DNA from 3 places in the Streptomyces sp. NPDC046727 genome. Region 3 is predicted to be linked to each of the others. Evidence: riboswitches for the same ligand, from Rfam matches in the RefSeq annotation. Region 3 holds a riboswitch; each other region holds the start of a gene.
The links. Region 3 has a riboswitch for cyclic di-AMP ahead of ABZ937_RS04040 (peptidoglycan DD-metalloendopeptidase family protein). Riboswitches for the same ligand answer to the same signal wherever they lie in the genome.
Positions count from the first base shown of each region.

Region 1: linked by a shared signal. The riboswitch ahead of ABZ937_RS32330 (M23 family metallopeptidase) and the one ahead of ABZ937_RS04040 (peptidoglycan DD-metalloendopeptidase family protein) in region 3 are both predicted to bind cyclic di-AMP.
Region 2: linked by a shared signal. The riboswitch ahead of ABZ937_RS01600 (transglycosylase SLT domain-containing protein) and the one ahead of ABZ937_RS04040 (peptidoglycan DD-metalloendopeptidase family protein) in region 3 are both predicted to bind cyclic di-AMP.

Region 1 is NZ_JBEYYR010000034.1:20,905-31,342, reverse strand. Features, by position in the region: gene ABZ937_RS32380 (amino acid permease) at 1-1,374, shown strand, start outside; tRNA gene ABZ937_RS32375 (tRNA-Lys) at 1,474-1,546, shown strand; gene ABZ937_RS32370 (TetR family transcriptional regulator) at 1,653-2,231, opposite strand; gene ABZ937_RS32365 (TetR/AcrR family transcriptional regulator) at 2,308-2,970, opposite strand; gene ABZ937_RS32360 (NAD(P)H-dependent oxidoreductase) at 3,094-3,708, shown strand; gene ABZ937_RS32355 (DHA2 family efflux MFS transporter permease subunit) at 3,720-5,252, shown strand; gene ribA (GTP cyclohydrolase II) at 5,249-5,875, opposite strand; gene ABZ937_RS32345 (MarR family transcriptional regulator) at 5,974-6,486, opposite strand; gene ABZ937_RS32340 (dihydrofolate reductase family protein) at 6,551-7,684, shown strand; tRNA gene ABZ937_RS32335 (tRNA-Met) at 7,734-7,807, opposite strand; cyclic di-AMP (ydaO/yuaA leader) riboswitch at 8,118-8,286, shown strand; gene ABZ937_RS32330 (M23 family metallopeptidase) at 8,294-9,358, shown strand; gene ABZ937_RS32325 (aldo/keto reductase) at 9,432-10,376, shown strand; gene ABZ937_RS32320 (PrsW family intramembrane metalloprotease) at 10,394-10,438, opposite strand, start outside.
Region 2 is NZ_JBEYYR010000001.1:336,275-346,712, forward strand. Features, by position in the region: gene ABZ937_RS01580 (ABC transporter permease) at 1-679, opposite strand, end outside; gene ABZ937_RS01585 (ABC transporter ATP-binding protein) at 666-1,658, opposite strand; gene ABZ937_RS01590 (sigma-E factor regulatory protein RseB domain-containing protein) at 1,730-2,938, opposite strand; gene ABZ937_RS01595 (polyprenyl synthetase family protein) at 3,371-4,381, opposite strand; cyclic di-AMP (ydaO/yuaA leader) riboswitch at 4,969-5,149, shown strand; gene ABZ937_RS01600 (transglycosylase SLT domain-containing protein) at 5,153-5,635, shown strand; gene ABZ937_RS01605 (HAD family hydrolase) at 5,700-6,512, opposite strand; gene ABZ937_RS01610 (FAD-dependent oxidoreductase) at 6,636-7,838, opposite strand; gene ABZ937_RS01615 (ATP-grasp domain-containing protein) at 7,885-9,150, opposite strand; gene fahA (fumarylacetoacetase) at 9,398-10,438, shown strand, end outside.
Region 3 is NZ_JBEYYR010000002.1:422,423-432,860, reverse strand. Features, by position in the region: gene ABZ937_RS04065 (hypothetical protein) at 1-333, opposite strand, end outside; gene ABZ937_RS04060 (MBL fold metallo-hydrolase) at 624-1,808, opposite strand; gene ABZ937_RS04055 (Glu/Leu/Phe/Val dehydrogenase dimerization domain-containing protein) at 1,990-3,168, shown strand; gene ABZ937_RS04050 (TetR family transcriptional regulator C-terminal domain-containing protein) at 3,216-3,836, shown strand; gene ABZ937_RS04045 (SGNH/GDSL hydrolase family protein) at 3,891-4,676, opposite strand; gene ABZ937_RS04040 (peptidoglycan DD-metalloendopeptidase family protein) at 4,921-5,829, opposite strand; cyclic di-AMP (ydaO/yuaA leader) riboswitch at 5,835-5,995, opposite strand; gene ABZ937_RS04035 (alpha-galactosidase) at 6,299-8,371, opposite strand; gene ABZ937_RS04030 (tyrosine-protein phosphatase) at 8,543-9,340, shown strand; gene ABZ937_RS04025 (hypothetical protein) at 9,351-10,151, opposite strand; gene ABZ937_RS04020 (DUF6126 family protein) at 10,182-10,304, opposite strand; gene ABZ937_RS04015 (XRE family transcriptional regulator) at 10,301-10,438, opposite strand, start outside.

The DNA of each region.
Region 1 (10,438 bases), on a different contig from region 3:
ATCATCTCGGTCCTCTCCGGCTGCCTCACGCTCTACCTCTTCGGCATGACCACCGGCGGCCCCGCCGTGATCACCTGGGGCTGGGTGGCGGTGGGCCTCATGACGCTGTTCGTGGGCCTGTCGATGGCCGAGATCTGCTCGGCGTACCCCACCTCGGCGGGCCTGTACTTCTGGGCGCACCGGCTGGCGCCCCCGCGGTCGGCGGCGGCCTGGGCGTGGTTCACGGGCTGGTTCAACGTGCTGGGCCAGGTGGCGGTGACCGCGGGCATCGACTTCGGCGCGGCCTCCTTCCTGGGCGCCTACCTGAACCTCCAGTTCGGCTTCGAGGTGACCCCGGGCCGCACGGTCCTGCTGTTCGCGGCGATCCTCGTCCTCCACGGCCTGCTGAACACCTTCGGCGTCCGGATCGTGGCGTTCCTGAACAGCGTGAGCGTGTGGTGGCACGTGCTCGGAGTGGCGCTGATCGTCACCGCGCTGGCGCTGACCCCCGACCACCACCAGTCGCCGGCGTTCGTCTTCACCGAGTTCGTCAACCGGACGGGCTGGGGCAGCGGCCCGTACGTGGTACTCCTGGGCCTGCTGATGGCCCAGTACACCTTCACCGGCTACGACGCCTCCGCCCACATGACCGAGGAGACGCACGACGCGGCCACGGCGGGCCCGAAGGGCATCGTCCGCTCGATCTGGACCTCCTGGATCGCCGGCTTCGTCCTGCTCCTCGGCTTCACGTTCGCCATCCAGTCGTACGACGAGGAGCTGGCCTCCCCCACGGGCGCCCCGCCGGCCCAGATCCTCCTGGACGCGCTCGGCGCGACCACCGGCAAGCTCCTCCTCCTGGTGGTGATCGGCGCCCAGCTCTTCTGCGGCATGGCCTCCGTCACCGCCAACAGCCGCATGATCTACGCCTTTTCGCGGGACGGCGCGCTGCCCTTCTCCCGTGTCTGGCACACGGTCAGCCCGCGCACCCGTACCCCCGTGGCCGCGGTCTGGCTGGCCGCCCTCGGCGCGCTGGCCCTGGGCCTGCCCTACCTGATCAACACGACGGCCTACGCGGCGGTGACGTCGATCGCGGTCATCGGCCTCTACATCGCGTACGTCATCCCGACCTTCCTCCGGGTCCGCAAGGGCGCCGCCTTCGACCGCGGACCCTGGCACCTGGGCCGCTGGTCGGGTGCGATCGGGGTCGTCTCGGTGGCCTGGGTGCTGGCGATCACGGTCCTCTTCATGCTGCCGCAGGTCTCCCCGGTCACCTGGAAGACCTTCAACTACGCCCCGGTGGCCGTCCTGGTCGTCCTCGGCTTCGCGACGACCTGGTGGCTGGCGTCGGCCCGCCACTGGTTCCTCGCCCCCACTCCCATCCCGGCCGAAATCTGACCATCCCGCCCCTCCCGACCGGTCCGACGTGGCCGTGTCCCCGATACCCGATCGGCGACACGGCCTCGTCCGGCTATGCTCGGACAGGCAACATCGCCTGGGCCCTTAGCTCAATTGGCAGAGCAGTGGACTTTTAATCCATTGGTTGTGGGTTCGAGTCCCACAGGGCCTACGGTTCCGCAGGCGGGCTCTATGCCCTCTGACCTGCTGCGCAGCGCCCGGGTCGGCTTCGGCCGACTCGGGCGCTGCTTCGTTTTCGGGGGTGCGGCGGGTCTGGCTCAGCCCTCCCGCACGATCCGCTCCACCGCCGCCGTCACCAGCTCGTCCCGTTCCTTCTCCGAGAGGACGTCCGGAAGGGTGAGCTGCTCGACGATCAGCCAGTTCAGGGCGAGGTAGAGGAGTTTGACGGCCGTGGCGTCGCCGGGGAGGCCCGAGGCCTCGTGGTAGGCGACGTTGGCGGCGAGGTCGGCGCGGACGCGTTCGGTGAGGATCGTGCGCAGTTCCGGGCGGCGGGTGGCTTCCAGGCGCAGCTCCAGCAGGGCGAGGTAGCCGGTGCGGAAGGAGGCGATGCGGCCGACGAGTTCACGCATCAGCTGCGCGTACGTCTCCCGGTCCCGGGGCGCGGTCCGCTGGCGCTCGTAGGTCGCCTCGTCGGGCTGGAGGCGTTCGTAGACGCGGGCGCCGGCCTGGGTGAGCAGGTCGTCGCGGCTGCCGAAGTAGTTGGACGCGGTGCCGGTGGGTACGGCGGCCTCGGCGTCCACCGCCCGGAAGGTCAGCCCTCGCGCGCCCTCCCGGGCCAGTACCTCGATCGCCGCGTCGACGAGTGCCGCGCGCCGCTGGTCGTTCCGTCTCACCATGGGTCTCGGCTCCGGGTGCGAGGGGGTCCGGTCATCACTCCGGGCAGAGTACTGCATGTGGAGTGGTATGTCGTGCCTACGCCTGTGCCGCCTCGTAGGCCCGGAGGAACGCGCTCACCCCGGCCCTGAGCAGACGGTCGGTCTCCGGTTCCGGCAGGGGCAGGACGCCGTAGTGGGTCGTCTGGATGATCCGGTGCGAGATCAGGGCCGTGAAGTGGCTCGCCGCCAGGGACGCGTCGCCGTGGAGGTTCAGCAGGCCGGCGGCTTCGAGATGGGTCATCGCCTCGGTGAGGGCCCGGCCGACCGGCGCCGGGCCGGCCTCGTGCCAGGCCGTGAGGACCTCGGGCGGTACGTGGTCGGCCTCCGCGTGGATGTGGCGGACCAGGGCGAAGTGGTTGGCGTAGTCGGTCATGAGCCGGTGGAAGGCGCGGGCCAGGGCGACCAGATCCCGTTCCAGGTCGCCGGGGTGCGGCGGGCGCTCCGGGTCCAGTACGGCGTGCAGACGCGCCAGTTGGGCGTCGCGGACCTCGCTCGACGTCCAGGTCACGACCGTCTGGAAGAGCTGCGCCTTGCCGCCGGGGAAGTGGTTGTAGAGCGTGCGCGTGGAGACGCCGGCCGCGGCGGCGAGCGCGTCGACGGAGGCGCGGGCGTAGCCCTCCCGGCCGAAGACCGTGCAGGCCGCGCTCGCGATGTCCATCTGCTTCTGCAGCTTGCGCGGTGACTCGTTCGTGTGGCCCACGCCTGCCCCTTCCCTTTGCGACCAGCCAACTCTAACTGACTTACAACGCTCGTTGTAGTTTTTACAACGAGCGTTGTACCTTGCTGGTGTTCAGAAGAGTTCGCAGAAAAGAGGGGGACAGCTGTGTCCGCTACCGATGTCCGTGCCGCTGAAGACCGTCCGCTCCGCGTCGCCGTCATCCTCGGCAGCGTGCGCGAGGGGCGTCAGGGGCGCGCCGTCGCCGACTGGTTCCTCGCCACCGCCGCCGACCCGGGCCTGGAACTCGACGTCGTCGACCTCGCCGAGGTGGACCTGCCGCTGGTGCTGCCCGGCTGGGGCGGGACGCCGAGCCCCGAGACCGTCGCCGCGCTGCGGGACGTCTCGCCGCGGCTCGCCGCCGCCGACGCGTTCGTGGTCGTCACGCCCGAGTACAACCACAGCTTCCCGGCCGCCCTGAAGAACCTCATCGACTGGCACCAACGCGAGTGGCAGGCCAAGCCGGTCGGCTTCGTGTCGTACGGCGGTCTCGGCGGCGGCCTGCGCGCGGTCGAGCAGCTCCGGCTGGTCTTCGCCGAGCTGCACGCCGTGACCGTGCGCGACTCGGTCAGCCTGCACGGTCCGTGGTCCGGCCTCGGCGAGGACGGTGCCCCGCGCGACGCCGACGTGTGTGCGGGCGCCGCCAAGGGCATGCTCGGCCAGCTCGCCTGGTGGGGCCGGACCCTGCGCACCGCGCGCACCGAGCGTCCCTACGCGGGCTGAGGCGGCCGGAGATGAACACCTTCCGCTCTGCCGGGTCCGGCCGTCGCGCTCAGCCGGCTGCTGACGCGGCCACGACCCCGGCTCTGGATGCCGACGCGCTCCTGGCTCCGGCCGCCACCGAGGTCCCCGCCCCGGACGCCACAGAGGGCCCGGTATCCGCTTCCGCCACCCTCACCGCCCTCTACCGCATCGTCACCGTCGTGGTCCTCGGTACCACCATGTCCGTGCTCGACATGACCATCGTCAACGTCGCGCTGCGGCACCTCTCGGAATCCTTCGGGGCGCCGCTGGAGACCATCCAGTGGACCGCTACCGCCTACACGCTCGCGCTCGCCGCGGTCATCCCGGTCGCCGCCTGGGCGATGGGCCGGATCGGTGCCAAGCGCACCTACACGCTCGCGCTCGCGCTGTTCACGCTGGGCTCCCTGCTCGCCGCCTGTGCCTGGGACGCGGCCAGCCTGATCGCGTTCCGCGCGGTGCAGGGGCTGGGCGGCGGGCTGCTGCAGCCGGTCGGCATGGCGATGGGCATGCGGGTCGCCGACCGGGCCCGCCTCGGCCGGGCGATGGCCCTGCTGGGGCTGCCCATCCTGGTCGGCCCGGTCGCAGGACCGGTGCTCGGCGGCTGGCTGGTCGACGCCGTCTCCTGGCACTGGATCTTCCTGATCAACCTGCCCGTCGGCGCCCTGGCCCTGCTTCTCGCGGTCCGCCTGCTGCCCAAGGACGCCCCGGACGCCCGAGGTCCGCAGCCGCCCCGGCTGGACGTCCCCGGCGTGCTGATGCTCTCGCCCGGCCTGGCCCTGCTCCTGTACGGCCTGTCCCGCGGCGGCGAGCGCGGGGACTTCACGGCCCCCGGCGTACTGGTGCCGACGCTCGCCGGTGCCCTGCTCGCGGCGGCTTTCGTACGGCGGGCGCTCGCCGTCCGCTGGCCGCTGCTGGATCTGCGGCTGCTGCGGGACCGTACCTTCGCCGCCGGTATCGGCACGCTCGCCCCGTTCACCTGCGGCTACTTCGGGTCGATGCTGCTCGGACCGCTGTACTGGCAGCAGGAGCGGAGCCTGAGCGCGACGGCGGCCGGGCTGCTCGGCGCGCCGGCCGGGCTCGTGGTCGGGACGACGATGCAGATCGCGGCCCGGCGGATCGACAAGGCGGTACCGCGCCGGCTGGTCGCGGCCGGGTGCGCGGTGGGCGCCCTCGGCATGGTCCTGCTGGCCTGGCAGACCGGTACGGCCGAGGTCGCGCCCTGGCGGATCGTCGCCGCGGGCATGGTGATGGGCGTCGGCGCGGGCATGACGCTGATGCCCACGATGACCACCGCCACCCGCGACCTGCCCGCGGACCGGCTGCCCGGGGCGAGCACCGCGCTGAGCATCAACGCCCAGCTGGCCGCGTCGGTCGGTACGGCCCTGCTGTCGGTGGTGCTGGGCGCGACGGGCCCGGACCCGGCCGGCTTCCGGCTCACGTACGCCGTGGCGGCCGCGCTGCTCGCCCTCGGCGCCCTGTCGGCGCTCCGCCTCCCGGGCCGGCCCGCGGGGGCGAGGAGTTAGCCGGCCGTCAGCTCGGCCAGCGGCAGCGTGTGCTGGGTCTGGAGCACCTTGGCGCGCAGGTAGCGGACGTTGTGGGCCGTGGTGAAGACACCGGTCGGCACCCGGTCCCGTACGGCGACCCCCAGCGTCCGCAACTGCGCGGCCTTGTCGGGGTTGTTGGACAGCAGGTCCAGCTCTGTGATGCCGAGGGCGGCGAGCATCTGCGCGGCGGCCGTGTAGTCGCGGGCGTCCTCCGGGAGCCCGAGGGCGGCGTTCGCAGCATAGGTGTCGAGCCCCTCGTCCTGGAGGGCGTACGCGTCGAGCTTGTTGTAGAGGCCGATGCCCCGGCCCTCCTGGCGCAGGTAGAGCAGGACGCCGCCGCGGTCGGCGATGCGCTCGACGGCCTCGCGCAGCTGCGGCCCGCAGTCGCAGCGGGCCGAGCCGAAGACGTCACCGGTCAGGCACTCCGAGTGCAGGCGCACCAGCGGGACCTCGCCGGGTTCGCCGAGGACGACGGCGAGGTGCTCCTGGCCGTCGGTGAGGCCGTGGAAGGTGACGAGCTCCGCGTCGACGCCGTAGCCGTCGGCGAAGCGCAGCGGTACCCGGACGCGTGCGCGCGGGGTGGCGTCGGGGATGTCGGGCATGCGGGTCCCTCCGGGACAGATGCTTCAGATTTGAAGCAGTGTTTCGCACGGACCCTACCCCATGCTTAAAAGTTAAAGCAATCAGCTCGGGCGAGTGACTACGGCGAGCAGGGCGAACGGCGCCGCCACGGGACGTCACCCGCCCCGGACTCCTCGGCATCCCCCAGCAGCCCGCGCGCGATCCCCGTACAGATCTCCTCCAGCTGCCCGACCTGCTCCGGGGTGAGCCGGTCGAACACCGAGGCGCGCACCGCCTCGACGTGCCCGGGTGCCGTACGTTCCAGTACGGCCATCCCCTCGTCCGTCAGCACCGCGAGCGAACTGCGCTTGTCCCGGCGGCAGTCCTCCCGGCGCACCAGCCCGTCCCGCTCCAGCCGGGTCACCGCGTACGTCAGCCGGCTGCGCGTGATCTTCAGTGTCTCGGCGAGATCGGTCATGCGCAGCCGCCGGTCGGGGGCCTCGGAGAGGTTGGCCAGCACCGTGTAGAACAGGTGCGGCATGCCACCCTCCTGCTGGAGCTGCCGGTCGATCGCGTCCTCCAGGAGGCGGGAGGCGGCGATGTAGGCGCGCCAGGCGCGCTGCTCCTCGGGGCTGAGCCAGCGGGTCGTCATGCCGCCAGTGTAGGTTTGTTTCAAACTTGAACCAAGCCGTCCGCCGCCGGAAGAGAGCGCGCCGATGCCCCTGCCGTACGTCCTGCTGTCCGCCGCCGTCTCCCTCGACGGCTACCTGGACGACACCGGCCCCGAGCGGCTCCTGCTGTCGAGCCCGGCCGACTTCGACCGGGTCGACGAGGTACGGGCCTCCGTCGACGCCATCCTCGTCGGCGCCGGCACGATCCGCGCCGACAACCCCCGCCTGCTGGTCAACTCCGCCGAGCGGCGCGCGGCCCGCACGGCGGCGGGCAAGCCGGAGTACCCGCTGAAGGTCACCGTGAGCGGCTCCGGCGACCTCGACCCCGGGGCCAACTTCTGGCACACCGGCGGCGAGAAACTCGTCTACACGACGGACAAGGGCGCCGGACCCGCCGCCCGCCGCCTCGGGCGCACCGCCGACGTCGTCCCGCTCGGCCCCGCCCTGGACTGGCGGGCCCTGCTGGAGCATCTCCACGACGTGCGCGGAGTCGGGCGGCTGATGGTCGAGGGCGGCGGCACGGTCCACACCCAGCTCCTCCAGCAGGGCCTCGCCGACGAACTCCAGCTCGTCCTCGCCCCGCTGTTCGTGGGCGACCCCGCGGCCCCGCGCCTCTTCGGACCGGGCGCCTACCAGGGCGGACGTCTGCGCCTGCTCGACACCCGGCGGATCGAGGACGTCGTCCTCATGCGCTACGCGCCCACGGCCCCCGGCACCGGCCCGCTGCCCACCGCCGCCGACCGCCACTGGCTGCGCACCGCCTGTGACCTCGCCGCGCTGTGCCCGCCCTCGGAGACGGCGTTCAGCGTCGGCGCGGTCGTGGTCGCCGCCGACGGTACGGAGCTGGCCCGGGGCCACTCGCGCGAGGGCGCCGATCCCGTGGTCCACGCGGAGGAGGCGGCCCTCGCGAAGATCGGCCCGGCCGATCCCCGGCTGGCCGGTGCCACGGTCTACAGCAGCCTGGAGCCCTGTGCCCGCCGCGCCTCCCGGCCCGCGCCCTGCGCCCGGCTGATCCTGCGGGCCGGGGTACGCCGGGTGGTCACCGCCTGGCGCGAACCCGACACGTTCGTCGCCGCGGCCGACGGCACGGGCGTCCTGACCGCCGCGGGCGCCCAGGTCGTCGTGCTCCCGGAACTGGAGGCGCTCGCCAAGGCGCCGAACGGGCATCTGCTCGGCTGACAGCACTCAGGGCCCGGAATCCGATGGATTCCGGGCCCTGAGTCTTCAGTAGCGGGGACAGGATTTGAACCTGCGACCTCTGGGTTATGAGCCCAGCGAGCTACCGAGCTGCTCCACCCCGCGTCGTTGTGTCACCAGCATACGTCATGCGGAGGGGTGCTTGCACACCCGCTTTCTTGCGCCCCCGTGATCATCACCGAAGGTGACCGGATGGACGCCCTCCGCATAACGCCTGAGTCACCATCAAAACCTTCAGTGACTACTGAACGCTCCCGCATCCCGGTCAACTCGCCCGGTTTGACGGGGTAATGGCGCATAGCTCCGCCGTCAAAATCGTGAATGATCAAGCCGAACGGGCTTGGAAAGTCACTGGCGGGTCTATTAACGTTCGATAACGCAGCGCGGTCGTCCCAGCCGTCACAAGAGGCGGCTCCGTGCGCACGCGCCGAATCCCGCAAGGGAGCCGGGGAACCACCACCCTGGGGTGAATCACGCAGATACCGCCGTGAACTCACGGAGTCCACGACCGGTATACGCGCGTAGGAGACCTTCCTGCTCCGAACCCGTCAGCTAACCCGGTAGGCGGAGGAAGGAAAGGAGCACGCCCGCGTGGCGTCCAACCGGCCTGTCCCCGAAGCCCCGTTCATACCGGCACAGCGCGACACCGAGACCTTCGGCTACGACGCCTACCGCGCCGAAGAGGGCCCCTGGGAGGAGTGGAACCCCACCGCGGACTCCGTCGCCCCGGTCCGCGGCCGGCACCGCGTCGCCAAGCAGCGAGGCGGCCTCGCGCGCAGCTCCACCGTCCTCGGCGTCGGCGTCATCGCCGCGGTCGGCGCGGGCGGCATGGCCAGCGCCCACACCGGCAAGCCGCCGGTCTCGATCTCCCTGCCCGACCTGCCCTCCGTCGGCTCCCTCTTCGAGGACGGCTCCGACTCCCAGCCGGCCGAGGCCGCGACGACCACGCTGAGCGGTGTCGGCACGACCGCCGCCGACGCCGAGGACGGCGACGCGGGCGAGGCCCTGCGCAACCGGATCATGGCCCAGGCCGAGCAGCAGCAGAGCCAGGCCGAGAGCAAGGCCACCGCCACCGTGCTCGCCGCCGCCGAGAAGCAGACCGCCGACGCCGCCGCCAAGGCCGAGAAGGAGGCCGCCGCCAAGGCCGCCGCGGCCAAGGAGGAGGCGGAGGACGCCGCCGAGAAGGCCGCCGCGAAGGCGAAGGCCGAGGCCGCCGAGAAGGCCGAGGCGGAGCGGCTGGCCAAGCTGGCCAAGCAGTACACGCTGCCGACCTCCTCGTACACGATCACCTCCACGTTCGGCCAGGCCGGCTCGATGTGGTCCTCCGGCTACCACACCGGTCTTGACTTCGCCGCCCCCACCGGCACCCTGATCAAGGCCGTCCACAGCGGCACGATCACCGAGGCGGGCTGGGCCGGCGCCTACGGCTACCGCACGATCCTCACCCTGGACGACGGCACCGAGCTGTGGTTCTGCCACCAGTCCTCGATCAGCGTCTCCGCCGGCCAGAAGGTCTCCACCGGCGACGTCATCGGCCGCGTCGGCGCCACCGGCAACGTCACCGGCCCGCACCTGCACCTGGAGGTCCACCCGGGCGGCCAGGCCACCGGCATCGACCCGATGGCGTGGCTGCGGGGCAAGGGCCTCAACCCCTGACAGCCGGGCGTTCGGCCGGAATTCGACGCCGGCGGCGGGATGCGATCGTCCCCCGCCGGCGTTGACATGACGTATGACGTCACTTCGTAAACTCGGCTCTTCCGATCTTGAGGTCTTCCCGCTCGCGCTCGGCGGCAACGTCTTCGGCTGGACCGCCGACGAGGCCACCTCCTTCGCCGTCCTGGACGCCTACGCGGCGGCCGGCGGCAACTTCATCGACACCGCCGACGCCTACACCGCCTGGATCGAGGGCAACCAGGGCGGCGAGTCCGAGACGATCATCGGCAAGTGGGTCAAGGCGCGCGGCAACCGCGCCGATGTCGTCATCGCCACCAAGGTCAGCCAGCACCCCGAGTTCCAGGGCCTGTCCGCCGCCAACATCAAGGCAGCCGCCGACGCCTCCCTGCGCCGCCTGGGCACCGACCACATCGACCTCTACTACACCCACTTCGACAAGCCCGAGGTGCCGGTCGAGGAGATCATCGGCGCGCTGGACGAGCTGGTGAAGGCCGGCAAGGTCCGGCACATCGCCGCCTCCAACATCACCGCCGAGCGCCTGCGCGAGTCCCTCGACTTCTCCGACCGCGAGGGCCTCGCCCGCTACGTCGCCCTCCAGCCGCACTACAACCTGGTCTCCCGCGACACCTACGAGGGCCCGCTGCAGGACCTCGTCGCCCGCGAGGGCCTGTCCGCCGTCCCGTACTTCGCGCTCGCCATGGGCTTCCTCACCGGCAAGTACCGCCCCGGTACGACCGTCGACAGCGCCCGCGCCGGCCGGGCCCAGGAGTACGCGGAATCCGAGCGCGGCCAGAAGGTCCTGGCGGCCCTCGACGAGATCGCCGCGGCCCATGAGGCCCCGCTGGCCACGGTCGCCCTGGCCTGGCTCGCCGCCCAGCCGACGGTCACCGCCCCGATCGCCTCGGCCCGCACGGTGGAGCAGCTCCCGGCCCTGCTGGGCGTGGCGGACCTCAGGCTGACGGATGCCGAGCTGGCGAAGCTGACGGAGGCGTCGGCCTAGTCAGCCAGTTCTCGGGGCTACGTCCGGTACGGGTTGTACGCGGGGTACGGAGCCGTCGGCCA
Region 2 (10,438 bases), on a different contig from region 3:
TGATGAGCAGGCCGACGGTGGTCGCCATCGCCGCGATGCCGCTGTTGGTGAGCGTCGACACGAACAGGCCGAGGGCCGCCACACCGACCAGTGAGGCTGCGACGACCAGGGCGATCAGCAGGGCGCGGCCGAGTCCGTCGGTGAAACCGATCCGGGTACCGGAGATCGTCGTCAGCTCGCCGAGCGGGAAGAGCAGCGCGCCGACGAGCAGCGCCGAGACGGCGACGACCAGGGTGGCCAGCAGGCAGAACGCCATCACCGTCGCGTACTTGGTGAGCAGCAGGCGGGTGCGGCCGGCCGGGGCGACCAGCAGATAGCGCAGGGTGCCCGCACCCGCCTCCCCCGCTATGGCGTCGCCCGCGACGACGCCGACCGCCATCGGCAGGAAGAACGGCAGTGTCGCGGCCAGCGCGGTGAACACCAGGAACAGGCCGTTGTTGGTGATCTGCGTGATGAACGCCGGGCCCTCGCCGTTCCCTCCGCCCACCGACCCGCCGCCCCGTGTCTCGATCTTCACCGCTGTCCCGACCAGCACCGGCACCGCGGCCAGCACCCCGAGCAGGGCGAGGGTGCGCCAGCGGCGGACGGTGGTGGCGAGCTCGCTGCGCAGCAGACCGAACGACCACAGGGGGCTCGGCCGGCGCACGGCGTCCGCCTGGAGCACATCAGCCCGCGACATCGAAGCCCTCCCCGGTCAGCGCCACGAACGCGTCCTCCAGGGAGGCCCGTTCGAGAGTGAGGCCCCGGACGCGGACACCCGCGGTGACCAGGGCCGCGGTCACCTCGGCGAGGTCCCGCTCGGGCGGTTCGCCGGTGACCCGGTCGCCGTCGGCGGCCACGTCCCCCACGCCCAGTTCCTTCAGCACGCGGGCCGCCTCGGCCGCGTCCGGCGTGGTCACCACCAGCCGGCCGCGCGCCCCCGCCGCCAGCTCGGCGACCGCGCCCTGGGTGACGAGCCGGCCCTGCGCCATGACCGCCGCATGGGTGCACACCTGCTCGATCTCGTCGAGGAGGTGGGAGGAGAGGAAGACGGTCGTACCGTCGGCGGCCAGCTCTCTGATCAGGGTGCGGATCTCCCGCATGCCCTGCGGATCGAGGCCGTTGGTGGGCTCGTCCAGGACGAGCAGTCTGCGCGGCTGGAGCAGCGCGGCGGCCAGCCCCAGGCGCTGTTTCATACCGAGGGAGTACGCCTTCGCCTTCTTGCCCGCGGCAGCCGCGAGGCCGACCCGCTCCAGTGCCGCGGCGACGCGGGCGTGCCGGGTGCGCGGGTCGGCGGTCGGGTCGGCGGCGTCGTAGCGCAGCAGGTTGTCGCGGCCGGAGAGGAAGCCGTACAGGGCGGGGCCCTCGATGAGCGCGCCGACCTGCGGAAGGACCGTACGGGCCGATCGCGGCATGGGCCGGCCGAGCACCCGGGCCGTGCCCGCGGTCGGCTCGATCAGGCCCATCAGCATGCGGATGGTGGTGGTCTTGCCGGAGCCGTTGGGGCCGAGGAAGCCGAAGACACTGCCCGCCGGGACGGTCAGGTCGAGACCGTCCACGGCGAGCTGTCCGCCGCGGTAACGCTTGGTGAGACCGCGCGTGGCGATCACGCTCGCCTTCGCGTCTGCCGGATCCCGGTCCGTGACGGGGTCCCGCTGCGTGGCGGACGGTTCGTCCATCGGCTCCCCCTCGATTCGTCGTGCTCCCGAAGGGTCAACGGCCGGTCACGGCCCGTAGTTCCCGGATCGGATCACTTCCCCGCGTCGGCCGCCTTCACCAGGGCGTCCTTGGTGACCGCGCCGGCGTAGACCTTGCCGTCGTCGGTGATCAGGGCGTTGACCAGGCGGGTGGAGAAGACCGTGCCCTTGCCGAACTTCCCGGAGACCTGGTCGCCGAGCGAGCCGAGGAAGCCGCCGAGGTCACCGCCCTGGGAGCCGGTCGGCAGGCCGCCCTCGGTGCCGGTGTCGAAGGTGGCGACGGACGTCCAGCCCTCGCCGAGGACGTTCAGCCCGTCCGCGCCCTTCAGGCCCTCGGTGAAGTCCTCGCCGTGCTTCGGGGTGTGCTCCGGCGCCTTGGCCGCGTCCTTCTCCTCGGTGACCTTCGCGCCCTTGGGCGGGGTGAAGTCGAAGGTGGAGGCGGCCGGACGGGCGAAGGAGACCCGGGTGAAGCCCGCGTCGACCACGGCGGCACCGCCGCTCTTCGGGGTCAGCGTGAACTTCAGCGGCAGGCCCGTCTTCGCGTCCACGGCGATGCTGATCGCGCCGACCGTGCTGTCGCCCTGCTTGGGCTGGATGAGCAGCTTGTAGGCGTCCCGTCCGGCGACCTGTGCGGTGCCGTCGACGGTGACGGACGTGGTGTCGTCCACCGACTTCAGGATCTCGTCGGCGAAGTCCTTGGGGGTGGCCGGCGGCTCCGCCCTGTGCTCCTTGCCGGAGTCGGCCGCGGTGGAGTGGTAGACCTCGTTGCTCTTGCTGTCGTAGCCCCAGACGTCCTTGCCGTCGTGGATGAGGCTGTACTCGGCGCCGCTCTCCAGCAGCGACAGTTTCTGCCGGTCCGGGCCGTCGGCCGCGACACGCAGGGTGTGCGTGCCGGAGACCAGCTCGGTGAGCTTGGCCTGCGGGTCGGCGGAGGAGCCGTCGCCGGAGCCCTGGCCGGCCCCGGAGACCAGGCTGCTCTCCAGGCCGCCGAGGTTCGGCAGGCCGAGGTCGGTGCTGATCTTCACGGTGCCGGACAGCTGCTGCACGTCCGACTTGGCTATCTTCTCGATGAGCTGCTGTGCGCTGATCTTCGGCAGGTCGGGGTCACCGGAGTCGGCGAGCGCCGGGACCAGCCCGATCGTGGCCGCCGCCACCCCCACCACCGCGACCGGGACGGCGTACCGGGCGGCCTTGCGCCGGCCGGAGCGCGGGTTCTCGTCCCGCGCGGCGCCCACTGTGTCGTCGGATTCGTACGGTGCCATGTGTGCCTTACCTCCGTCGTCGGCGGCGGCTGTCGTCACGCTGGTCCACCTGAGCCGCCATTCTCACCCGAATCGGTGAGGAGTGGTGATTTCCGTGGTTTCCATCTCACCAAATCGGCGGTGAAGAAGCGTCAGCCCTCGGAGGCAACTGCGTGTACGCCTGCGGTATGACACCCGACGGCCGTATCTCCCCCTACCCGTAGGGGTCGTGTGGGGGAACACCGCCCGTACGGGTGTCCGTCCGCGGCGGTCGGCCAGGCTCCGGGACAGTCGGCCGCCGGGCTCCGGCGGAATCGGCCGGCCGGTTCCGTACGGGTCGACCGCCCGGTTCCGTACGGGTCGGCCAGCCGGTTCCGTACGGGTCTGCCAGCCGGTTCCGTACGGCTCGCCAGCAGGTTCCGTGCGGGTCGGCCGGTCTGTTTCCCGGCCGGGTCAGCCCGCCCGGTGCACCACGGCGTCGCACAGCTCCAGCAGCGCCGCCTTGGCATCGCACTCGGGCAGCGGGGCCAGCGCGGACCGGGCCTCCTCCGCGTACCGGACGGTGTCCCGGCGGGCCTGCTCCAGCGCGGGGTGGGCCCGCAGGCCGGCCAGCGCCTCGGCGTGCCGGGCATCGTCGCTGAGGTCGGAGTCCAGCAGCTCGCACAGCGCGATGTCCTCGGCCAGGCCCAGCCGGGCGGCCCGCTCGCGCAGCCGGAGCACCGGCAGGGTCGGGATGCCCTCGCGCAGGTCGGTGCCGGGGGTCTTGCCGGACTCGTGGGAGTCGGAGGCGATGTCCAGGACGTCGTCCGCGAGCTGGAAGGCGACGCCGAGCCGTTCGCCGTACTGGGTGAGGACGTCGACGACCGTCTCGTCGGCGCCGGACATCATCGCGCCGAACCGGCAGGAGACCGCCACCAGGGAGCCCGTCTTGCCGCCGAGCACGTCCAGGTAGTGCTCGACCGGGTCGCGCCCGTCCGAGGGACCCGCGGTCTCCAGGATCTGACCGGTGACGAGCCGCTCGAACGCCAGGGCCTGCACCCGGACCGCCTCGGGGCCGAGGTCGGCGAGGATCTGGGAGGCGCGGGCGAAGAGGAAGTCGCCGGTGAGAACCGCGACGGAGTTGCCCCAGCGGGTGTTGGCGCTGTCCACGCCGCGCCGCACGGCCGCCTCGTCCATGACGTCGTCGTGGTACAGCGTGGCCAGATGGGTCAGCTCCACGACCACGGCCGACGGCACGACGCCCGGCGCGTAGGGGTCGCCGAACTGGGCCGCGAGCATCACGAGCAGTGGCCGGAAACGCTTCCCTCCGGCCCGTACGAGGTGCTGCGCGGCCTCCGTGATGAACGGGACCTCGCTCTTGGTGGCATCGAGCAAGCCTTCCTCGACAGCCGCCAATCCGGCCTGGACATCGGCTTCCAGAGCCTGGTCCCGCACGCTCAGCCCGAACGGCCCGACGACGGTCACGAGGGGTCTCCTGTCTGCTGGTGTCTGCTGGCGCTTACACGGTTTGTCGATAGGTCGCTGCCATCACTCAAGTCAGCGTATCCGGTCCTCTTTCGATCACCGATAGCGCCCACCGGTCCAGCCTGGGCGGTATCGGATCATGACCGGCATAGTTTTGATCACATGGTAATAACGGACATTTGTCGACTTAACGGTAATCCGGATGCCGTGTCGCGACCTCTCCACACCCCCTCCTCCATCACCCCTCCCCCGTCGGCCACTACGACAACGACACGCACCACACCCCCGGTTCCACCACGACCCCGACTTCAGGCCCGAATCCCCCTAATCCCCCATGTCTGATTTAAAGTGTTTTGCCATTTCGTGAGTTGGGTCACGCGGCCTACTGGCCCGCCCCACCCGCCGGACCCCCCACGACCCCTTGCCCCGTCGGCGAGTTGAAGATTGGCAACCGCAAAGGATCAAGCACCTCATACGGCATCGATCAAGGTCAAACCGCATGTTGTATGAATCCGGTACTTGTTCCCGACATGTGCTCCCGCATACGTTCCGTGCCGTCGGGCGGACGCCGAATCCTGCCGCCGCCCGCATACCCATCGACGAACTCATTCGTACGGCAGGAGCGGGGGACCCAGGTAAGTCGCTGAGTCGGACGGCATACGCCGCACCGGAACGGCTCGGGGTGAAGTCGTGCCTCCCCCAGGCACGGCCGGGCACCTCCCCGCCCGAACCCGACAGCTCACCTCGCAGGCGCCGGAGAGGAACTTCCCCATGCCTGCTGCCGCTCAGCACCGCCGTACCCGGAACAGCCGCCTCGTCCGTACCCTCGTCGCCGCCGCCACCGGCGCCGCCGTCCTCACCCTTCCGCTCATCGGCGCTACCGGTGCCTCCGCGGCCACCGGCACCACCACGGGCACCACCCTCGCCGGGTACCCGAACAACCTCGACGGCTGGATCCGCGAGTCGCTCGCGATCATGGCCGAGAAGCACATCCCGGGCACCTACAACGGCATCTACCGCAACGTCATGCGCGAGTCCTCGGGCAACCCGGCCGCCATCAACCTCTGGGACTCCAACGCCGCCAAGGGCATCCCGTCCAAGGGCCTGCTCCAGGTCATCGACCCGACGTTCAACGCCTACCACGTGGCCGGCACGTCGTTCGACATCTACGACCCGGTCGCGAACATCACCGCCGCCTGCAACTACGCGGCCGCGCGGTACGGGTCCATCGACAACGTGTTCGGCGCCTACTGATCGGCCGGTCGGGGCACGCGCTGCTGATGTCCCGGTCAGCCGGTCGACGTCACGGTCGGCCCGGTCAGCCGGCCGGGAACAGTCTTTCGAGGACGACGGCGATGCCGTCGTCCTCGTTCGACAAGGTGACCTCATCCGCGACCGCCTTCAGTTCGGGATGCGCGTTGGCCATGGCGACGCCGCGTCCGGCCCAGTCGAACATCGGGATGTCGTTGGGCATGTCTCCGAAGGCCAGTGCCTGTTCGGCGCCGATCCCCAGCCGCTCGGCGGCCAGCGCCAGGCCGGTCGCCTTCGTCACCCCGCTCGGCTGCAGCTCCACGGTGCCGGGCCCCGACATGGTGACCGTCGCCAGCGAGCCCACCGCGGCGCGCGCCACGGTCGCCAACTCGTCGTCGGACAGGTCGGCATGCCGCAGCAGCACCTTGCTGATGGGCTCGGACCACAGGTCGTCCCGCCGACCGACCCGCACCGCGGGCAGCGTCGGATGGGGCATCCGGTAGCCGGGCTCGATGAGCGTGAGGCCGTCCACGCCGTCCTGGTCGACCGCCGCGTAGACCTGGCCCGCCTCCGCCTCGATCTTGCCGAGCGCGGTCTCGGCCAGCTCCCGGTCCAGCCGGACCGACCACAGCAGGCGGTCGGCCCCGGCGTCGTAGACCTGCGCTCCCTGCCCGCACACCGCGAGCCCGGTGCAGCCGAGCTGCGCCAGCAGGGGCCGTACCCGCGGGGCCGGGCGGCCCGTGACCACCAGGTGCCGGGCACCGGCCCGCGCCACCCGCGCGAGCGCGGCGAGCGACCGGTCGGAGACGGTGTCGTCGCCGCGCAGCAGCGTCCCGTCCAGGTCGGTGGCGATCAGTGCGTGTGCGGGGGTGGGTGCCATGATCAGAGAATACGGACACCGCGCCCCGCCGACTCACCTGTCATTCCACGCACTTACGTGCTGATTGACCCCAAGTGGGGCCCCTGGACGCCTTGATGGGGTCACCGCTGCGACCCCTGGGGCTCAACCGTGCGCCGCGGCCAGGTGGTTCGCCAGGCGCGGGGAGGCGAACTCCGTACCGCAGACGAACCGCATCACCGGGCCGTACGACGACGCGGCCGGCAGGCCGGTGAAGTACAGGCCGGGCACGGAGGAGACGTAGCCGGGGCCGAGCCTGGGCGCGCCGCGGCTCACCGCGAGCCGGGTGCGCAGCTCATGGCCGAGGAAGTCCATCGCCGCCAGGTCGACGCGGTAGCCGGTGGCGGCGATGACGTGGTCGGCGACGAGCCGCTCGGTGTGGCCGGCATGGGCGCGGACGGTGAGCACGGGGCTGCCGTCCTGGATCTCGGCGCCCACCACCCGCGCGACGTCCCGCACCTCCACACCGCTCTCGAAGCGCTCGCGCAGCCACCAGGCGCCGAGCGGGCCGAGGACCCGGCGGACCAGGTAGTGGCGGGCGGCCTCGGGCAGGAAGCGGTACGGGTGCGGGTAGTAGGTGAGCGCCCACAGCGACCAGGCTCGGCCGAACGGGGACTCGGGGCGAAGCCTCGGCTGCTTCCAGGGCGGGGCGCCGAAGGCGACCCTGCCGTGCCCGCGCGCGACCACGCGCACGCGTGCCCCCGCCTCCGCCGCGAGCGCCGCCGTCTCCAGCGCGGACTGGCCGGCGCCGATGACGATCAGCTCCTTGCGGGTGAACCGGCCGAGGTCGTGGTGCTGGGAGCTGTGCGAGACCGGGCCGGTCGGGGCGGGACCGTCGGCCGCCGCCGGCGCCAGCTCGGCCGGCAGGTGGGCGAGCCCGGACAGACCGGTGGCGACGACGACCGCGCGCGCGGTGAACAACTCCCCGGAGTCCAGCTTGAGTTCGAAACCGCCGTTCGGGTCGCGGTCGACGGAGACGACCCGCACCCGCTCCAGGCCGGGGACCAGCCTCTGCTGGAACCACTCCCCGTAGGAGATGAAGGTCTCCACCGGGATGATGTCCTCGTCGGTCACCAGGCGGCGGATCCCTGCCGCGTCGCAGTAGTCGGCGAGGGTGTGGCCGGGCTGGGGGCAGTCGAGGTTCGAGGCGGCGGGTGTCGACTTGAGGAGCATGCCCTGGGGCATGTGATCACGCCAGCTCACCATGGGATCGCCGAAGACGCGCACGGGGATGCCGCGCGCCCGCAGATGGGCGGCGGTGGACAGGCCGAACGGCCCGGCCCCGATGACTGCTACCGGTCGGATCACGAAGTCCCTCCCCAGGACGCGTTACGCCACGCTGTCGTGGCCTTGCCTACTTCGTGGATGTGCTGCCGCCGCGGCGGCTGGTCCGCCACAGCTGATAGAGGTGCTTCGCGCCCGGGCGCACGAAGCGGGCGAGCATCGTGAGGAACGGCAGCGGGTCGTCGCCCGCGAGCCAGGCCAGCTCCGTCCCGCTCGCCCTGGCCGGCGCGTGCGGTGTCGTGTAGCCGCTGCGGCGGTAGGCGAGGAGGGCTGCGAGGTCGATGTTCTCCACGATGTAGCGGTGGCCGGCGCGCTGTTCCCCCTCCGGTACAGGGCGGCCGGTCAGGTGCAGGTGCATCGCACGGACGACGTCCACGCCCGACTCGTTCTCGAAGAGCCGGAACTGGGCGCCCACGCGCGGGTTGAAGTCGAGGAGCTTGTACTGTCCGTCGCGCCGGTCGAAGCGCAGGTCGAGGTCGATGATGCCGCAAAAGCCGATCTGCTTGACGAAACGTGCGGCGAGGTCGGCGAGTTCCGGGTTGTCGACGACGTACGCGTTCGCCGTCATGCCGGCGTGCGGAGGCCAGGAGCGGACCTTGACGCCGGTGAAGAGCGCGAGCGGGCTGGAGTCCTGGTCGAAGCAGGCGTGCACGATCCAGTCCTCGGCCTCCTCGCGCGGCAGGTACTCCTGGAGGATCACGCCCGGTTCCTCGCCCCAGCCGCGGGCCAGGGCGAGCAGCCCCGCGCGCGTGCCGATCTTCGTGGTGCCGTTCACGGCGGGCTGCCGGCGCCGGACGAACGCCTCGCGGTTCTTGGCGACCACCGGGAAACGGGCCGTGTCGGCGAAGGCGACGATGTCGTCGTACGACTGCGGGAACGCGGCCGTGGGGCTCGCGATGCCGTGCTCCACGCACAGTTCGTGCAGCCTCTGCTTGCTGGCGAGCCGGCGGGGCAGCGCGGGATCCACGCGCGGGAAGAGAAAGGACCCGGTCAGGGCGCCCTGATGCTCGGCGATCAGGACGGCGGCTTCCTCGTCCGTCGGGATGAGCACGGCCGGGCGGCCGATCCGGCGGCCGATGCGCAGCAGGCCCTCGACCAGGCGGTCCGGGTCCTCCGCGCCGGTCGTCGGCCACACGAACGCCTTCTTCAGGTAGCGCGAGGAGGCCGCCGGCGTGTACGCGTCCTCGGTGATGGCGTACATGGGCACGCCCAGGCGGCCCAGGCTGCGGATCGCGCCGACACCGCCGTGGTGCAGCGGGTAGTCGCCGAACTTGACGATCAGTCCTGGCACGTCACGGTCGGCCCGCACGGGCACGCTGACGGTGTTTCCGGCCACGGGTCCCCCCACGTGTCCCCCCAATGGAACGGACCCACCCCGTCCGTGTCCCAAAGGACGCTAAGCCGGAATTGCCACCTCCGACAAGACTTATTCGGACATTGAGAACTCTTTAGGCATTGTGCGAGCAACCTTTCGAGCATGTGGTGAGGCACTGCCCAAGACACGCAGGTCGGCCGTAACGTGTGGCCCGACCACATGGAACGCATCGCCATGCATGGCGCGGATGAGAGTGAGGCAGTACCCCATGCCCCCCTTCGACGTCCCCGAGGGCGACCCCTTCGGTCCGCACAACCTCCCCTATGGCGTGTTCTCGCCCTCCGGCAGCACGGAGCGGAGGATCGGAGTCCGGCTCGGGAACCACGTCCTCGACGCGGGCGCCACCGCCGCCGCGCTCGGCTCGCCCCACCACGCGCTGCTCGCCCGGCCCACCCTCAACGCGCTGCTGGCCGCCGGCCGCACCACCTGGTCGGACGTACGGCGCGCCGTCACCTCCTGGATCACGGACCCGGCGCACCGCGAGACCGTCGAGCCCCTGTTCCACCCGCTGTCCGAGGTGACCCTGCACCTGCCCTTCGAGGTCGCGGACTACGTCGACTTCTACGCCTCGGAGAACCACGCCCGCAACGTCGGCCAGATCTTCCGGCCGGACGCCGAGGACTCCCTCACCCCCAACTGGAAGCACCTACCGATCGGATACCACGGCCGCTCCGGCACGGTCGTCGTCTCGGGCACGGACGTCGTACGGCCGTCCGGGCAGCGCAAGGGCCCGGCCGACCCGACGCCCGTCTTCGGCCCGTCGATCCGGCTGGACATCGAGGCCGAGGTCGGCTTCGTCGTCGGCGTGCCGTCGGCGCTGGGCAGCCCGGTCCCGCTCGACGGCTTCCGGGAGCACGTCTTCGGGCTGTGCCTGCTGAACGACTGGTCCGCGCGGGACATCCAGGCCTGGGAGTACGTCCCCCTCGGCCCGTTCCTCGGCAAGTCCTTCGCGACCTCCGTGTCGGCGTGGATCACCCCGCTGGAGGCGCTGGAGCACGCGCGCGTGACACCCCCGGAGCGCACGCACCCGCTGCTGCCCTACCTGGACGACGCCGCGCCCGGTGTGGAGCCCGGCGGCTACGACCTCCGCATCTCCGTCGCGATCAACGGCCATGTGGTCGCCGAGCCGCCCTTCTCCACCATGTACTGGACGGCCGCCCAGCAGCTCGCCCACATGACGGTGAACGGCGCCTCGCTGCGCACGGGCGACCTGTACGGCTCGGGCACGGTGAGCGGCCCGGCCGAGAAC
Region 3 (10,438 bases):
GTACGAGTTCTTCTCGTTGTCGCTGTCCACGCAGGTGATCTTGGCGGTGGCCACCGTTCCGTTCGTCGGAATTCCTGTGAGCACGACCGAGTACGCCTCGACCTCGTCGTTACCGGGGAGCTCGTCCGAGTCGGCAGCTCCCTTCCTGGGCGTTATCGTGATGGTGTCCGGCACGGAATCCCCGAATTTCGCACAGCTCACCGTTCCCGATACGGCAACCTTCACTGCGGCGTGTGCCGTGCCGGTCGCCACCAGGGGAGCGGCGAGTGCCAGCGAGGCCACGACCGCGACGGAGCCGAGCGTCTTCCTTGTGTTGCTGCTGGTATTCCGCATTTCAGACCCCACGTTCAGACGGCTTTGCCGAGCGCACCTGCCGCTGAGGGCTGCATTCGACCCCGCATGCCCGGCATGGGGGTCGGCTGTGCATTCGCACTGGATGGCGCTGAGCGCCATGGGGGAGCCGCTTGATTCCGGCTTCGGACGCCAACTCCCCTGCGATGGAGCAGTCCTACAGGTGTGACGTACGTTTCGACCCTAGCGAGCAGCGGGCACTATGTCCACTTTTGACCGATATGCAGCCCGCTTACCCGAGTTCGAGAGTCGACGCCCCATGCTCTCCGCGGTCAGCCCTCGCCCACAAGGTCGAGGTCGTCACGAGACGCCACCGGCATGATCTCCGGAACGGGCCACTTGCGGTCCAGCGGCAGGGACACATCCCGCCACCACGGGCGCGTGGGGAGGACTCCAGCAGGCTCGAAGGGCTGGCCCGGTACAGGGACGGCGACCGCCTGCCCGACCGCGTCCGCTGCGGCCAGCGTCCACTCCCCCGGCTCGGCCCAGGGATGCGGGGCGAGGTTGAAGGTGCCCCAGTGGATCGGCAGCAGCACGCCGTGCGGCGCTCCGCCCTGCAGGTCGAGGTGGGCGCGCAGGCCCTCCTCGGGAGTCATGTGGATGTCGGGCCAGAACTCGCTGTACGCCCCGAGCTGGATCATCGTGGCGTCGAACGGGCCGTGGGTGGCGCCGATGTCCGTGAAGCCGTCGAAGTAGCCGGTGTCTCCGCTGTGGTAGATCCGGTGCTCTTCGCCGGCGACGGCCCAGGACGCCCAGAGGGTGTGCTGGGTGTTGCGCAGGCCCCGGCCGCAGAAGTGGCGGGCCGGGGTGGCGGTGAGGGTGAGCCCGCCGACCCGGGTGGACTCGTGCCAGTCCAGTTCGCGCAGCCGGTCCGGGGAGACGCCCCAGTGTTCGAGGTGGGCGCCGACGCCGAGCGGCACGGCGAACACGGTGTCCGTGCCGGCCAGCGCCTTGATGGTGGGCAGGTCCAGGTGGTCGTAGTGGTCGTGGGAGATGACGACGACGTCGACCGGTCCGAGCGCGGCCAGCGGCAGCGGGACCGGGTGCAGCCGCTTGGGCCCGGCGAAGGGGAACGGGGAGCAGCGCTCGCCCCAGACGGGGTCGAACAGGACCCGGTGACCGTCCATCTCGGCGAGCACGCTGGAGTGGCCCATCCAGGTCAGTCTGAGTCCGGACGCGGGCGGCTTGGCCAGGTCGGCGAAGGTCGTGGGGTGCACCGGAACGGTGCCCTTGGGGGCGCGCAACGGACGGGTGTCCTTGTCGAGGAACACCTTGGCGAGATCGCGCGTGGAGCCGGACGGCCGGGTGCGCGCGGGGCCGCCGGGGTTCTGGAAGACACCGTCCTTGAAGTGCGGCGAGCGGCGGATACGCGCCAGGCGCTCACCGCTGGGGTCCGCGCCGAAGGCAGCGGGCCGCAGCACGCGGAGCCCGGAGCTGGCGGAACGCAAACCGGTCACGGTACCTCCCGGTGGAGTGGGTGAGGCCCTCCATTATGGTCGGCCCCTCCGACAGTCCGGACACGGCGGGGTGCACCCGGCCGCCGCCGGTGATCCGCCCAGTGCGTTGACAGGGCCGGGACCGGCTCCTGATACTGACTCGCGGTTCAGTAACATTCGCCGTCGCTCCCCCGGAGATCGCATGACCGCCCCGCTGATGTCGCTCGTCTGGACCGACCATGTCACGGGCCGCCGGGGCTTCCTCGTCGTGGACCGGCTGGTGCGGGGCGTGGCCAGCGGCGGGCTGCGGATGCGGCCCGGCTGCACGCTGGAGGAGGTGGCGGGGCTCGCCCGTGGCATGACGATGAAGGAGGCCCTGCACTACGACCCCGCGGGCCGCTACATCCCCCTCGGCGGCGCGAAGGGCGGCATCGACTGCGATCCGCGGGACCCACGGGCGTACGGGCTCCTCGTCCGCTATCTGCGCGCCATGCGGCCGTACATCGAGAGCCTGTGGGCCACCGGCGAGGATCTCGGCCTGAGCCAGGACCTGGTGGACCGCGCGGCGGCCGAGGCGGGCCTGGTCTCCACCGTGCAGGCGGTGTATCCGCTGCTCGACGACGAGTCGGCGGCCCGTGAGCGGCTCGCGGACGCCTTCGCGGTGGAGGTGGACGGCATCGGCCTGGACGAGCTGGCGGGCGGCTGCGGGGTCGCCGAGTCGGTGCTGGCGGCCCTGGACCGGGCGGCGGTGCCGTACGCGGGTACCCGGGTCGCCGTGCAGGGGCTCGGCACGATGGGCGGGGCCACCGCGCGCTTCCTCGCGCGCGCGGGTCTGACGGTGGTGGCCGTGGCCGACCTCAAGGGCACGATCGCCAACCCGGCGGGGCTCGACGTCGAGGCGCTGCTGGCGGCGCGCGACGGCTACGGCACCGTCGACCGCGGCGCGCTGCGCCCGGGCGACCGCGAACTGCCCGGCGACGCCTGGCTGTCCACGGAGGCGGAGGTGCTGGTGCCGGCCGCCGTGTCGTACGCGGTCGACAGCGCGTGCCAGGAGCGGATCCGGGCGCGCTGGATCGTCGAGGCCGCCAACATGCCCGTCGTCGCCGAGGCGGAGGCGCTGCTGGCCGCGCGCGGGGTGACGGTGCTGCCGGACGTGGTGGTCAACTCCGGGACGAACGCCTGGTGGTGGTGGACCCTGTTCGGCGACATCGGAGCGGACGCCGACGAGGCGTTCGCGTACATCCGGCGCTCGATGCGCGCCCTGGTGGGCCTGATGCTCGACCGCGCGGAGGCCGACGGGACGACACCGCGCGCGGCCGCGCACGCCCTGGTGACCGACCGGCTGCCGGTGATCGCGGAGCGCTTCGGCTGGTATCGCTGACGCTCCCGACGGGTTCGGCCGTAGGGGTCAGCGGCTAGGGTGACCGCGTGGCGAGAGTGCGGTTGAGCGTGGCGGAGCGGCGGGAGGAGCTGCTGCGGGCGGCGATAGAGCAGATCGAGGCGCGGGGCGTGGCGGCGGTCAGGATCGCCGACGTGGCCGCGGCCCTCGGGGTGAGCAACGCGCTGGTGCTGTACCACTTCTCCACGAAGGAGAAGCTGGTCGCCGCCGCGTTCACGTACGCGGCCCAGGACGACCTCGCGCACCTGCGCAAGCTGCTGGGCCGGCGGACCACCGCGCTGCGCCGGCTGCGGGCCGCGGTGCGCTGGTACGCGCCGACCGGGCAGGCCAAGGGCTGGCGGCTGTGGATCGAGGGCTGGGCCGTGGCGCTGCGTGAGCCCGCCCTGCGGGAGGTCACCCGGGACCTGGACAAGCAGTGGAAGGCGGCGATCACGGAGGTCATCGCCGAGGGCGTGGCGGCCGGCGAGTTCGGCTGCGCGGACCCGGTCGGTGCGGCGCTGCGGCTGACCGCGCTGCTGGACGGGCTCGCGGTGCAGCTGACGTCCTACCCGGGCGCGGTGGCGCGGTCCCGGGCGCAGGAGTGGGTGGACGACGCGCTCGCCCGGGAACTGGGCCTGGACCGGCGGGCGTTGACCGGACGGGAGCGGTGAGCGCGCACGCGTCCGCGCCCCGGACCACAGGGGCCCGGGGCACGGGCGGTCGGGTCAGGCGACCGAGGCGATGCGCATCTTGATGTCGTCCGGCGACAGCGTGCCCTTCGCGGTCACGTGGTCGCCGGAGGACTCGCCGCGCAGTCGGCGCCCGATCCAGGGGACGAGGTATTCGCGGGCCCACTGGACGTCGTCGCGGCGGACGTCCAGGGTGCCCCGGGGCGGCAGCGGCGGCCACGGCTGCTCCGGGTCGGCGGGGATCTCCAGGCCGAGGGCCTGTCCGGCGCGCAGGGCCACACGCGTGTGCCCCTCGGGCGAGAGGTGCAGCCGGTCGCTGTCCCAGGCCCTGCGGTCCTGCACGGACTTCAGGGACCACAGGTCGAGCACGGGGCAGCCGTACCGGTCGGCGATGGCGCGGACGTGCCCGTTGTAGGTGGCGATCTTGCCGCGCAGATGCTTGAGCACGGGGACACCACGGGTGTCGAAGCCGGTCGTCACCAGCACGGTGCCGGCGGCCTCGGTCAGCTGCGCCACGGCGCGCTCGAAGCGCTCGGCCACCTCGTCGGGGTCGGTGCCCGGGCGGATGATGTCGTTGCCGCCCGCGCAGAAGGAGACCAGGTCCGGAGCGATGTCGACGGCCTGCGGAAGCTGGTCGGCCACGATCTGGTCCAGCAGCTTCCCGCGCACGGCGAGGTTGGTGTACTGGAAGTCGCCCTCGGGACGCCGGTCGGCGAGCAGCACCGCGAACCGGTCGGCCCAGCCCACGAACGCCCCGTCGGGCCCGGGATCGCCGACGCCCTCGGTGAAGCTGTCCCCCACCGCCACGTACGACCCGATCACTGATCTGCTGTCATTCTTCGAATCGTCTGCCACGTCGGACCATGATTCACCTTCAGATGTGACCTACGCGACCGTAGGCAGGGGTTGACGAACGGTGAGATGAGCCACTCCTAAAGAATTTGCCAATCAGGAATACGGCTGCTCCCTGGGCTGTTGAACGCGGAACACACCGAAGGCCGGACCCGGGGATCGAGGGTCCGGCCTTCGGCAGCGTGTCAGGCAGGTGGTGCGAGGGGGCCGGGCGTCAGCCGACGGCGACGCCGTGCGTGCGGAGGTAGCCGACGGGGTCCACGTCCGAGCCGTAGTCCGGCGTGGTGCGGATCTCGAAGTGCAGGTGCGGGCCGGTCACATTGCCGGTGGCGCCGGACAGGCCGACCTGCTGGCCCGCGGTCACGGTCTGGCCGGCCGAGACGGAGAGCTGCGACAGGTGGGCGTACTGGGCGTAGTAGCCGTCGTTCAGCTTGATGACGACCTGGTTGCCGTACGCGCCGCCCCAGCCGGCGGAGACGACGGTGCCGGCGGCGACGGCCTTCAGGGGGGTGCCGGTCGGCACGACGAAGTCGACGCCGGTGTGGTAGCCGCTGGACCACATGCTGCCGGCCACGTGGTAGCCGGTGCCGATGGTGGCGCCGGCGACGGGGAGGGTGTAGCCGGCGGAGGCGGTCTGGGCGCCGCCGGACCCGGACTGCCGGGCGGGCTGTGCGGCGGCCGACCGTGAGGGCTTCGAGGCGGCCGAGGAGTGCTGCTGCGGGGCGGCGGACTCGGTGCGGGCCGGCGCGGCCTTCTCGCCGAGGCTGAGCTTCAGGCCCGGGTGGATCAGCGACGGGTCGGCACCGACGGCCTGCCGGTTGTCGTCGTAGAGCCGCTGCCAGCCGCCCCGGACGTGTTGCTCCTCGGCGATCTTCGAGAGGCAGTCGCCGCTGCGGACCGTGTAGGTGCGCGCGGCCTGATCCGACTGTGCGGCGGCCTTCTTCACCGTGCCCGGGAGGGACTGCACGGCCTTTCCGGACACGGACTGCGCGGGGGCGGCGGCGTGCGCTCCGGTGGCCCCGAGCAGCGGGAGGGCCAGGGCGGCGCCACCGGTTCCGGCGACGGCGATGGAGCGGGAAAAACGCGGGGTCTTGGGGCGTCGGTGCTTACCCTTGGGGGGCATGGCGCAATTCCTCTCCGGCGCCTGCGAGGTGAGCTGTCGGGTTCGGGCTGGAGCTGCCCGGCCGTGCGCGCACGGCTGCACCCCTGGCCTGTCGCGGAGACCGGACAGGCAGTCGTACCTGGTGGGTCCCCCGCTCCTGCCGACGCGGGTCAAGTGTGTGGGGACTCCGGTCGGCGGCAGGATTCGGCGTTCCGTCCGGAATGGTTGGGAACGTAAGCGAGCAAGACGCACGGAAACAAGCGGCAGGTTCCCGTTGTCCGTGTTTCGGATGATCGGATACGGGAATTCACGGTCACCCAGCGTGAATTCCCGCGCCCTTCGCTCCCTCAATTCGCCTTTTCGATACGGCGATTACGTGAACATGACGCGCGACGTACGGTCACGGATATGACGCTCCTCACGCCACTCGCCCCCATGGACCCCTATTCCGTAGCGAGTTGGAATGAAGGCGCTAATTCGGGCAGATAGCTCAGATGCGGCGCAGACGGAGAACCATCGCATCCAGGTCACCCTTGAGTCCCGTGCGCACTCCGTGATGCAGCAGCACCGCACCCCGGTACACTTCGCCCGTTTCGCGGCATTCGTACGATGCCGTCGGGTCGAGTCCGCGCAGCCGTACCGCCGGCACCGGCTCTCCGTGGCTCTGCGCCTGCAGCCAGGCGAGGACGACCGTCTCCTCCCCCCGGACGTACTGGACGGCGCTCAGACCGCCCGTCGGGGGCCGCAGCCGGTACAGCTCGCCGTGCTGCACGACCGGGCGGATCTCCTTGTACAGCTCCACCCACCGCCGGGCCTCGGCCAGCTCCTCCGCGCTCCACTCCGTCAGGTCGCCGCCGACCCCGAGCACGCCCGCCATGGCACTGACGAACCGGAAGCGCAGCGAGCTGACCCGGCCGTTGAGCTGCGTGTTCGGGCTGTCGGTGACCCAGGCGGCCATCACGCGCGCGGGGTGGATCTGGGTGAAGCCGTACTGAATGGCGAGGCGGTCCAGCGGGTCGGTGTTGTCGGAGGTCCACACCTGGTCGGTGCGGCTCAGCACGCCGAGGTCGATCCGGCCGCCGCCGCCCGAGCAGGACTCGAAGGCCACCTGGGGGTGGGCGGCCCGCAGCCGGTCGAGCAGGGCGTAGAGGGCGCGGACGTGGTCCACCCACAGGCGCTGCGGGTACGGTTCCCCGGGCCAGCCCGCGTCGGTGAAGCAGCGGTTGAAGTCCCACTTCACATAGTCGATCGGGGCGCTGGAGAGCAGGGTGTCCAGCTGCTCCCACAGGTACTCCTGGACGTCCTCGCGTGCGAGGTTGAGAACGAGCTGATTGCGCAGTTCCGTCCGCTTACGTCCCGGTTGGTACTGCACCCAGTCGGGGTGGGCGCGGTACAGCTCGCTGTCCGGGTTGACCATCTCCGGCTCGACCCAGATGCCGAACCGCATACCCAGGCCGTGCACCCGGTCGGCGAGGGGCTTGAGGCCGTGCGGGAAGCGGTCGGGGTTGGGTGTCCAGTCGCCGAGTCCGGCGCGGTCGCTGGTGCGGGCGCCGAACCAGCCGTCGTCCACCACGAACAGCTCGACACCGATCTCGGCGGCCCGGCGGGCGAGGGCGGCCTGCTGCTCCTCGGAGATGTCGAAGTTCGTCGCCTCCCAGGAGTTGAACAGCACGGGCCGGTCCCGCTCGGCCTCCGGGATGACGTACGCGCGCTGGTAGGCGTGCCAGGTGCGGCTCGCGCCGCCGTATCCACCGTCGCTCCACAGGCCCGCGAAGACAGGGGTGGTGTACGACTCTCCCGGCTGAAGGAGCAGCAGTCCCGAGTCGTCGTGGCCGGCACCGCCGGTGATCTGCACGCGCGCGTCCGGGAGTTGGGCGACCGCGATGCGCCAGGAGCCGGACCAGCCGAGCGCGCAGCCGTAGACCTCGCCGCGCTCCTCGGTGGCGTCGGTGTCGAGGGCGACCCAGGGCAGGTGCTGGTGGCCGGTGTGGCCGCGGCGGCTGCCGATGACCTTCTCGCCGTAGGTGAGCGGGGCGGTGGTGAGCCGGGACTCGGCGGCCCAGCGGCCGTGCAGCTGGGCCAGCCGCCAGCCCTCGCGGTCGGGCAGGGTCCAGGTGGCGGCGTCGGCCCGCAGCAGCTCCACGCGCGCGTGGCCGCCGTTCTCGACGGTCACCCAGCGCTCGACGACATCGCCGCGCATCCGGTAGTGCAGCGCGATCCCCACGCCGTCGTCGTCGAAGCGCAGCCGCAGCTCGTCGCCCTCCGTGTCGTACGCCACGAAGCGCCATTCGGTGCCGCGCCGCTCCTCGGTGCGGACGGACAGGGCGGGGCGGACGAAGCGGGGTCCGCCCTCGACGGGGTACTCCTCCCGGCCGTCGAGCGGGGACTCGAAGGGCCAGTAGCCGGGCAGGGGGCTCAGCGCGAGCGCCTCGGCGTCGGCGAGCGCGATCCGTGGCCCCCAGTGCAGATGGAGCAGCTCGTCCGCGCCGGTGAGATGCAGGGCATAACTGCTGCTGGGGCCTGACAGGAGCCAGGTGCGACCGTCTTCGGCGATGTCCACCATCGAGACCTCACAGGTGTCAACAGATCCCCTCAAGTGCCAACATCATCGAGGGCCGCCGGCCCTGCTGACAATGCCTGTGGACAACTCATTGCCCGAGGAAATCGATGCCGTATGGTCGACAGAGCGCCCGTCGACGAGCCGCGCCGGCGGGGCCGACCGGGAGGAGCCCCCGTGACGCAGCAGGTCCCGTCGACCGAGCCGGAGCTGGCCGGTGTGCGCAATTTCCGTGACGTGGGCGGGCTGCCCACGGTCGACGGACGGCGGGTGCGCCACGGAGTGCTGTTCCGCAGCGGCCATCTGGCGCACGCGACCGAACAGGACGCGGCCTTCCTCGCCTCCCTGGGCCTGCACACGATCTTCGACTTCCGCAACGCGGCCGACCAGAGGCTGGAGGGCCCCGATGTCGAGCTGCCCGGCGTGCGGAATGTGAACCTGCCGCTGAGCGACCCGGCGGACGGCGCCGAGTTCTGGAAGATGGTCCGCGACGGCGACCTCGACCAGCTGCGCGCGATCCTGGACGACGGCAAGGGGGCGGCCCGGATGATCGCCTCCTACCGGAAGATCGTCAAGGAGCGCACCGCCGAGCACTCCAGGGTGCTGAACGCGCTCGCCGACGACAGCGTCCCCGCGCTGATGCACTGTGCGGCCGGCAAGGACCGGGCGGGCATCTCCATAGCCGTCACGCTCCTGGCCGTGGGCGTCGAGCGCGAGGCGATCGTCGCCGACTACCTGGAGTCCAACGCCAAGCACCGGCGCTACAAGGTCCGCCGCAGCGGCAGCGCGGACACCGCGTACACCCCCGAGGTGATGGAGCTGCTCAACCCGCTCTTCGACGCCCGCGCCGCATACCTGGAGGCGGCCTTCGCGAGCATCGAGGAGACCTGGGGCGGCGTCGAGACCTATCTGGCCCAGGGCCTCGGCCTCTCCCCCGAGTCCCGCGACCGGCTGCGCGAGCGCCTGCTGGACTGACGGGAGCCGGTCAGGGCGCCCAGGGCAGGCGGACGGCCTCGATCTCGGGGTCGCGCAGCAGGGCCTCGACGAGCGCGGCGGGGCCCGCCACCTTCGTGGCCCACAGGTCGTAGTCGGTGCACAGGACCCAGGAGCGGTCCTCGGCCCACAGGTTGGACGGGCTGAAGTCGGCCTCGGGGTTGTCGTACAGCATCCGCGCGTCGCCCAGCCGGCCGGACCGTACGTGCGGGTTCTCGAAGTCGACGGCACCCAGCAGCAGCGGGTTGTAGTAGGCCAGGCAGCGGGTGTCCGGGCCCGCCGGGCTGTGCTCGGTGAGGATCTCGACCAGCCGGTTCCAGCTCTCGCGGTCCAGGCTGCCCTCGGTGGGCGGATCGAGGGCGACGGGCCAGCTGCCGCCCCGCTTCACCGACGGGAAGCACCGGTACGAGGGCAGTAGCCCCTCGGGCACCAGGGGGTCGCCGGTCCGTGCGGCCAGCTCCGCCCAGCGCAGCCGCCGCCAGCCGGGCCCGGGATGCCCGGAACGGCCCAGGCCGCCTCCCGTCGCGGTGCCCAGCTCCGTGAGGTCGATGCCCGCGAGGACCGTCCGCTCGACGCCGCCGTCCGCCACACGGGCCCGGCGGTACTCGTCGTACGTCAGGCCGGCCGGGGCCTGCTCGTGCTCGTACATGGCGTTGAGCACCCAGGCCGCGTCCGGCAACGGCGGCGGCATGAACCCGGTGATGCCGTCACCGGCCAGCTCGTGCAGCCAGTCGGCGGTACGGGGCGAGGCGAGGGGCCAGCGAGCGGTCGTCGGGTCGCGGGTCTCGGGCATCCGAGCATGATGGCACGCCGGCTCGGCCGCTCAGCCCTTGGCGCCCACCGCGAACAGCAGGTAGAGGAACGCGGCGAGGACGTGCCCGAGCGCGATGTAGATGATCAGGCGGATCCACAGGGAACGAGGGAACTTCTCCTCGAAGTCGCTCATGGCAGCTCTCCGGTCAGCGGGCCCAGGCACAGGGTGGCCGTGGGGCTCTGCAGCAGGGTGTGGACGAACAAAAGCTCCACGCCGTCGTGGTCCTCGGCGGCGAGGCGGTGCGGGGTGAGCGAGTCGAAGTGCGC